One region of the Clostridium hominis genome, then DNA from elsewhere that is predicted to be linked to it. Evidence: a T-box and tRNA genes for the amino acid it is inferred to sense, from the RefSeq annotation. Region 1 holds a T-box; the other regions hold tRNA genes.

The links. A T-box is a leader RNA that pairs with one kind of tRNA and senses whether it is charged. The one in region 1 lies ahead of argS (arginine--tRNA ligase), so its partner is inferred to be a tRNA-Arg.
Region 2: it encodes a tRNA-Arg, which carries the amino acid that the T-box ahead of argS (arginine--tRNA ligase) is inferred to sense. The anticodon was not compared.
Region 3: it encodes a tRNA-Arg, which carries the amino acid that the T-box ahead of argS (arginine--tRNA ligase) is inferred to sense. The anticodon was not compared.
Region 4: it encodes a tRNA-Arg, which carries the amino acid that the T-box ahead of argS (arginine--tRNA ligase) is inferred to sense. The anticodon was not compared.

What each region holds. Positions count from the first base shown of each region.
Region 1 is NZ_JACOOO010000052.1:15,144-17,358, reverse strand. Features, by position in the region: gene H8S20_RS19935 (Ppx/GppA phosphatase family protein) at 1-320, opposite strand, end outside; T-box leader at 457-666, shown strand; gene argS (arginine--tRNA ligase) at 789-2,215, shown strand, end outside.
Region 2 is NZ_JACOOO010000048.1:20,360-22,574, reverse strand. Features, by position in the region: gene H8S20_RS19735 (staygreen family protein) at 1-762, shown strand, start outside; tRNA gene H8S20_RS19730 (tRNA-Arg) at 827-901, shown strand; gene H8S20_RS19725 (DUF368 domain-containing protein) at 1,111-2,031, opposite strand.
Region 3 is NZ_JACOOO010000031.1:19,240-21,454, forward strand. Features, by position in the region: gene H8S20_RS13345 (sensor histidine kinase) at 112-960, shown strand; tRNA gene H8S20_RS13350 (tRNA-Arg) at 1,019-1,093, shown strand; gene H8S20_RS13355 (Card1-like endonuclease domain-containing protein) at 1,180-2,215, shown strand, end outside.
Region 4 is NZ_JACOOO010000044.1:56,650-58,864, reverse strand. Features, by position in the region: gene H8S20_RS18495 (ABC transporter substrate-binding protein) at 1-437, opposite strand, end outside; tRNA gene H8S20_RS18490 (tRNA-Arg) at 764-840, shown strand; gene H8S20_RS18485 (phosphoglucomutase/phosphomannomutase family protein) at 1,105-2,215, opposite strand, start outside.

The DNA of each region.
Region 1 (2,215 bases):
ATTCTTAAATCTAAATCGAAGTTATCTTTAAGTGATTTTATTATAATTTCATTATCACAAATTTGATTAAATGAGTTTGTTGCAATAGCAATTATCTTCGATGTGCCACTAGCTAGGCATAAAGACTCGTAAGTTTTTAATGTAGAAATTATATAATGTAATTTTTCATTACATATTTTACAAGTATTATTTAAATTGTAACAAATCTTCATTGGGGTTTTTAATTCATCTACAACTCTGAAATACCCGATTTCTTCAATTTCTGCAAGTACAAGTCTAAGTGAGCTTGAACTTATATGAATAATTCCAATCTTAACCATAACGCACCTTTTCTTATCTTATTTAAATTATATTGTATATTATTATCCTATTGTACCTTTAATTTTATATAAGTTCAAATAAAAATTTATGATTTATTGACAAAAAAACTTTTTATTAGTTATAATTAAATGAAAAAGAAATTCTATGAAGAGGAAAAGTACTTTAATTAGGTCTTAAAGCGAGTGAACGATGGTGTAAGGTTCATAAGATATATTAAAGGAAAGAGAGCCTTGGAGAAGTTTACCGAAATTAAGTAGGATAAACCGTAGTAGCTGCGTTAAAGCGTTAAGGTGGCATTATTTAAAAATGCAATTAGAGTGGTACCGCGGAATATCCGTCTCTTTTTTATGGAGATGGTTTTTTTATTTTTAAGGAAATAATAAAGTGTATAACTAATTTTTTGAAGAACTTATAGTGCTTTGAAAATTTTTAATATTATTGTGAATATAAATGTTGGAGGTAGTTTTATGGATTATAAAAAGAAAGTTGCAGAACTTATAAAAACAGAAGTAGATATGGATTTAGAGAGTATAGAAAAGTTAATAGAAATCCCACCGAAACCAGAAATGGGTGACTTTGCTTTCCCTTGTTTCCAATTAGCTAAAGCTTTTAGAAAAGCTCCTAATATGATAGCTGAAGAGCTAAAAGAAAAATTAAGTAAAGAAGGTTTTGAAAAGATTGAAAGCTTAGGCCCTTATTTGAATTTCTTTGTTGATAAGGGAACATTTACAAAGAATACAATAGAAAAGATACTTTTAGAAGGAGATTCTTATGGAAGTTCTAATGTTGGTGAAGGGAAGACTGTATGTGTAGAATATTCATCACCAAATATTGCAAAGCCATTCCACGTAGGTCATTTATTTACAACAGCTATAGGAAATTCTTTATATAAGCTATTTAAAAAAGAAGGTTACACAGTTGAAGGAATTAATCACTTAGGAGATTGGGGAACTCAATTTGGTAAGCTTATATCTGCTTATAAGAGATGGGGAAATGAAGAAGCATTAGAGAAAGATGCAATAGCTGAACTTTTAAGAATTTATGTTAAATTCCATGATGAGGCAGAAAAGGATCCTTCGTTAGAAGATGAAGGAAGAGCGTATTTTAAAGCTTTAGAAGATGGGGATAAAGAAGCAGAAGCTTTATGGGAAAGATTTAGAAACTTAAGCTTAAAAGAGTTTGAAAGAGTATATAACGTATTTAATGTTAAATTTGATTCATATGCAGGAGAAGCATTCTATAATGATAAAATGGATGTAGTAGTAAATGAATTAAGAGATAAGGGGTTACTAGTTGAAAGTAATGGAGCTCAAGTAGTAATGCTTGATGAATATAATATGCCACCATGTATAGTTTTAAAAGCTGATGGAGCATCTATATATGCTACAAGAGATTTGGCAGCAGCTATGTATAGAAAAAATAAATATAATTTTGATAAGTGTATATACGTAGTAGGAACTCCACAAGCACTACACTTTAAGCAAGTATTTAAAGTGTTAGAACTTGCTGGGCATGAATGGGCTAATGATTGTGTTCATGTTGGCTTTGGATTAGTTAAGTTTGCAGATAGAAAATTATCTACTAGAAAGGGAGAAGTTATTCTTCTAGATGATTTAATAAGAGAATCAGTAGATAAAACTTTAGAGGTAATAAATGAGAAGAATCCAAATCTTGAAAATAAGGAAGAGGTAGCTAAGAAGATAGGAGTAGGTGCAGTCGTATTTACTTATTTAAAGAACTCAAGAGAGAAGGATATAGTCTTTGATTGGAAAGAGATGCTTTCATTCGAAGGAGAAACTGGACCATATGTTCAATATTCTTATGCAAGAGCTAATAGTATATTAACTAGGGCAGGAGAAGTAAATGACACTGCAGACTTTACAAAGTTAAATTC
Region 2 (2,215 bases), on a different contig from region 1:
GAAAAATTATTTGTAGAGTATAAAGATAAGGTAGATATTGATACTAAAAATAAAGATAGAAAATATACATTAACGCATTCAGATGAAACAGCAGATCTATTTTTAACTATTGGTAAGAAATATGATTATGAGAAAACTAATGAAACTAGAGATGAAGTGCTAGCAGAGTGGAAAGTAGTTGATGGAAGAGATATATTAAGCGTATATCTTCAGGTTAGTTTAGAATCATCTTTAAATAAAACTATAATTAGAGATAAAGTGTTTAGAGAAGAACTTTCATTAGCATTAAATGCAATAATTTATGGCGATAAAGACTTTATAAAGGAAAATTCAGAGTTATATAAGGCTACAGTCATAATTAATTTTAAATCAGATATACCTAAATATAATAAGATTGAAGAGTGGGGAATAGTTATAGACTATTTGGATGAAGAGACTAGGTTTAATAAACATGCAGCTAAATTATACGTAAGAGACTATAAAAATGATGATATAGAAGAAGCGTTAATAAGGGTTTTATCATTATATATAAAAATTCAAGTAAATATTTTTGCGGGTAGAGAAGCAAGTTATTGCTTAAAGGATGCTGAAGTATTATATTCTAAAAAGATAGATAAAGGTGAGTACTTACCAGATGAGTTTGAGGTAGGAATAGGGGTGAAGGTAGGAAATCCTACACCACTATATAATAATTTTATTATTATATTTTTAATTAAAGATAATGTTATTAATATAAAAGATTCTAAGATGATAAATATGTAAAATAAAGACGAGTAGAAAAAATTGACATATATAGATGAATGTAATAAAATATATTTGTTAGTGTGCTCTCATAGTTCAATGGATAGAATAGTCCCCTCCTAAGGGATAGATACAGGTTCGATTCCTGTTGGGAGTACCAATAAAGCCATAAAAATCTTATTTGCTGTAAGGTTTTTATGGCTTTATTATTTAGACAATAACTTTGATGCAACATATGCTAAGGGCTCTAGAGATGATAATTGGTACTCCTAGGATGAACATATATTAAAAGTATTAGAATGGTTACCTCTAAATGAAGGTAGTAATGGGATTGATAGCGGTAATGTTAGAATATAAAAAAAGGAGCAATTAAGCTCCTTTTTTGTTTGATTTATTTTTAGTTTCTTTACCTTCGAAAACTACTTTTAATCTCTCTAATCCAACTATTAGTGCTCCGCCGATTATGAAGAATATAAAGCTAAAGCTTGATAAGTTCATAGCTGGTTTTGCTACCTCTAAAGTTGTAGGTCCCATAAATATTGCATATATAGAACCAATCATAAGTCCTAATATTAAGTATACAGTTTGAGATCTGTATTTCTTTAGTACAAATTTGATAACTTTTATTGTTGTTGCTATACCAGTTAATACTCCTAAACCGAATATTATTAATATTGGTAAGTAAGAAAAATTAAAAGTAAGAACTTCTTTTATAGCACCTATAATTCCAGTATAAAGTCCAAATATTAAAAGTAATGTTGAACCTGATATACCTGGAAGAACCATTGCAGAAATAGCTATCATACCAGCTACAAATACAAATATACCTAAACCAACTGATAAGTTATCTAATGAAAGGTTAAGTCCACCATTAGAAGATGCTGGATTAAAGTAAGTTATAAGAGCAACTACAGCAATTCCTATAATAGCAAATATGATATTTTTATATTTACCAACAATAGAGTCCTTTTCTTGACTAATTATTAATGGAATCGAAACTACTATAAATCCAGTAAATAAGGAACTTATTTCGTAGATTTGAGCATCAAATATTGATGATAAGAATAGTACTGATAATACCATTCCAACTACCCAACCAATTCCTAATTTAAATAAAAAAACTAAAGAATTTTTTTTGTTTTCCATATTATCTCTTGATATTAATGAATTTAGTGAATCTATAAAATCATCATAAAAACCAAGTATAAAAGCTATAGTACCACCAGAAACACCTGGAACACTATCAGCTAGGGCCATAAAAAATCCGCGGATAAAATTAATTATAAACAAATTACCACCTCAAAATATGTTAATTACAGTCATAAGAAATATTTTAAATCAAATACTAAAATTACACAATAAGTGAAATCTAAAAACTAGGTTTTGCAAACATATTTATAAATTACACCAAATATGAATTTATATTTAATTTATTGGAAAATTATATCATATAATTTTAGCGTATGATATAATT
Region 3 (2,215 bases), on a different contig from region 1:
AATTTAATATAAAGTTTATTTAAAAGTTGTACTAAAAAGAAAAATATGGTAAAATTTAGAATGTAAGATATTTTTTGGGGTATACGATGGGGTATTACGGTAGGAGGCATAATGGGTAATAGCATAGGTGAAAATAAATTGGTTACTATAGATGAATTAGAAGAGCTACTTTGCAATTTAAGAAACGAAAGTGAAAATAAAGAAAATTTTACTTTGAACATAACTCATGATATGAGAAGTCATCTAAATGTTATTATTTCTGCATTACAGTTTATTGAACATAATAGTTTAAATATAACAACTGAAAAGAAATACATGAATATAATAAAACGAAACAGCTACAAGATATTAAAGTTAATAAATAATTTAATTGATACTAGTAGGTTAGAAAATAACTTTTATAAATTAGAAAAGAGAAATATTGATATTGTATCAATGATTGAAGGAACTGTAGAATGTATAGAAAAATATTCTTTAGAAAAAAATATCCAATTAATATTTGATACAAATAAAGAAGAGTGTATAGTTTCAGCAGACCCTGAAGCCATAGACAGAATTGTTATGAACTTATTATCAAATGCAATAAAATTTTCACCAATGGATTCAGAAATATTTGTATATCTAAATATAGATAATGAAAATATTAATATTTCTGTAATAGATAATGGAAAAGGAATATCACAAGAAGAACAGGATAAAATATTTAATAGATTTTATCAATGTTCAAATAGATCTGATAAAGAATATATAGGAAGCGGAATAGGATTAGATTTAACTAACTATTTAGTAAAAGCTCATGGTGGAAATATAAGTATAAATAGTGTAGAAAATGAAGGCTCAGAGTTTATAGTTACTATTCCAAGAGTTTTAGAAGAACATATAGAAACTGTTGATAACAGTATTTCTAGTAAGATACAAATGCTAGAAATAGAATTTTCAGATATTTATCTAAGTGAATAAATAATCATTTATTCTTGATAAATGTTAACCTTTGTGATATTATAGGAATTGTTAATGTGGAGCGTTAGTTAAACGGATATAACACGCCGCTACGGACGGCGCATTAAGGGTTCGATTCCTTTACGCTCTGCCAAGCACTTATTTATTTTTATAAATAAGTGCTTTTTCTTTTGGGTAAATTAATAGTATTAATTTATATAAAGAGAGTAGGTAGTATAAGTGGGATTATTAATTAATCAATTAGATGAACATAATGAAGGTAACATATTGGCTACAATTAGATATAAGGTTAGTGAAGTCATATTTATTAGACAAAAGGAACAGATAGATTTAATAGATAATATAAAAAGCTATTATGAAAAGAATTTTCCGATGGTAAAAATGTATGATGTAATTATTGAAGAAGGAGAAATTGATAAACTATCTGATTTAATCAATAAAAATAAAGGCGATGAATTAATAGTTAATCTTACAGGAGGAAAAAGGATAAATTCATTAACTTTGTTAGAGCTTAGTATAAAAAATAATATAAAAGCTATATATACAGATATAAAAAATAAAAAGATATATACATTTAATAATGGGATAGATCTAACATATGAAGAGTTTGATGATTTGGATATAAATGATATTATTAACGCAGCTGGAGGTGCTTTAGTAGAAGATTCCTCAGATTTGTGTAAGAAAAAAGATTTAATATATTTATCTAAACAGATATATAAGAATTTAGATATATGGAATAAATATAAGCAAAGGTTATACGATACAAACATATTTAAACATATAGAAGAATCTCCAGACAAAATACAAATTAATATAAAATCTTTAACTGAAGAAGAAAAGTTAATATTAAAGAATATATTGAAAAAGCTAAAGGAGATGGATGAATTACAATATGATGAAAAAAATGATGATATAGAAGTAACATTTTTAAATAAATATATAAAAGGTTTTATATTTAAAAGTGGTACATGGTTAGAGATTGCTACTAATAATTTAATAAATAAAATAAAAGAAATAGATGAATCAAGAAATGGTGTAGTATTTCTTTGGAGTAATGAAAATAGAACTGTAAGGAATGAAGTTGATGTTGTAGCAGTTAAAGATTCTGTACCTATAATAATATCTTGTAAAGATAGTGAAAAATATAATGAAATGGCTTTAAATGAGCTAAATGTATATGCCAATAAATTAGGTGGAAAAAATGCATATAAGATTCTTGTTGCTACAAGAGAACCATCTAAAGGACCAGTTT
Region 4 (2,215 bases), on a different contig from region 1:
CTTGCAGGTAATGCTTTAATTGCAAAATCATCATAGTTTACTGCTTTAGCCATATCCTCTAAGCTTAATACCTTATCAGCATATTCCATAGCTATCTTTTGATAATCCCAATCAAAGAAATCTATCTTTTCACCAGCTTCTAAAGCAGATTGTAGAACTGTTCCTAAATCTCTACCCTTCCATTCTACATTTACCTTTATTCCAGTTTCTGCTGTATAAGCATCGATAGCTTCTTGAATTACTTTTGCTTGTGGTTCAGTATTGTTCCACATTGACCAGTAAGTTAATTCCCCTGCATCTGCTGATGTTGTTGTATCATTTCCTGCTGGTGCATCGCCTTCAGCAGTTGACCCACCGTTATCTTTATTCCCACATGCTGTTAAAGAAAACGCCATACATCCTGCTAAAATCAATGACATAAGTTTTTTCATTTTCATAATATTCATCCTCCCCTTTTTTATACCATAAAATAATTAACTATATGTTATATTAATAATATAGCCTTTTTACCCTTAGGAAAACAATCTCTATATTGGCCTTTCCTTTATATATATTGCTATCCTAGTTAATTTTATTATATATTATGTTAACCTTTTCATTCAACGTTTACAAATCGACTAATTATAACATGAATTTAGGCGTTTTTTACAATTTTTATAATGTCATTAAATTTAATTTTTTATAAAAACTTACACCTTTTTGATATATTATAAACTTAATATAGAATTATTTTCTAATTAAGTTTATAATAAAAAAGTATTATGCATCTATAACTCAGTTGGATAGAGTGCTGGACTTCGAATCCAGGCGTCGGGGGTTCAAGTCCCTCTAGGTGCACCAAAGTAATAAAGTGTGAAGCACTTTGGTGAAAAGTTTGACTTCGTCAAAGGTGAAAAATCAGCTGACGCTGAGTGGAAAAGTTCACTTCATGACGGGGAAAATATTGCCTTTGGCAATAGTGAAGAGTATCTAAGTATTAGCACCTTTCACAGCTACGATAGTAGCCTTTTCCCCTTAACTTTAGTTAACTTTTCCCCGCTACGTAGTAGCATTTTCCCCTCGACGAAGTCGACTTTTCACTTGCGCACTTAGTGCGCACTTTTTTTATAGTGACAATGTATTCTTAACTATATCACTTATCTCTTGAGCTTTTTCTAGCATATCCATTTCACAGAATACTCTTAATACCGGCTCTGTTCCTGAGAAACGTATTATTACCCATCCACCATTTTTGAAATATACCTTATACCCATCAAGATATGAGACCTTTTCTATTTCATATGGGAACTCTATAGGATTCTTATCTATCATTATTTGTTTTATAAGTTCTTCTTTTCTCTTATGAGTCATTCCATAATCACTTTCAGTCATAAATAGCTCGCCATATTCTTGACATATATCTTCATATATTTGTGATAATGATTTTCCTGTTACTGCAATCATCTCTATAAGTAATGATGCTGCATATACTCCATCTTTACCTTGAATATGACCTTTTACAGTTAATCCTCCACTTGATTCTCCACCTATAATAGCATCAGTTTCTATCATTTTAGCTGATATATGCTTAAATCCAACTGGAACTTCATGGCATTTTTGTCCAAAGCTTTCTGCAACTTTATCAAGTAAATGTGTCGTAGCTATATTTCTAACTACAGGGCCATTCCACCCCTTATACTTTACAAGATAATAATACAGAACAACTAATATATCATTTGGATGTAAGAATCTTCCGTTATTATCTATAACTCCTAATCTATCAGCATCTCCGTCTGTGGCAATTCCAATATCATAATGCCTATCAAGTACATGTTGTTGTAATGCTCTTAAAGTATCAACATTAGGACTTGGTAGCTTTCCTCCAAATAAAGTATCATGTCTCTCATTTATAACATCTAAATCGCATCTTGCTGTGGATAATATAGTTCTTAAAGAAGTTTGGCTAACGCCATACATTGGATCTAGAACTACCCTTAAATTAGCATTTTTAATACTCTCTAAATCAATTTGCGAAAGTATACTATCAATATAATCATTAAACGGATTATATGGTACTATTAAGCCATTATTAACAGCATCCTCATAATCAATCCAATTTACTGGTTCCTTTTCTAAGCTTTCTATATACTTTTCCACATTTTTAGTCACAACTTCATCTGCGTCTTTTCCACCTTTTGTGAATAACTTTACACCATTATAAATTGCAGGGTTATGA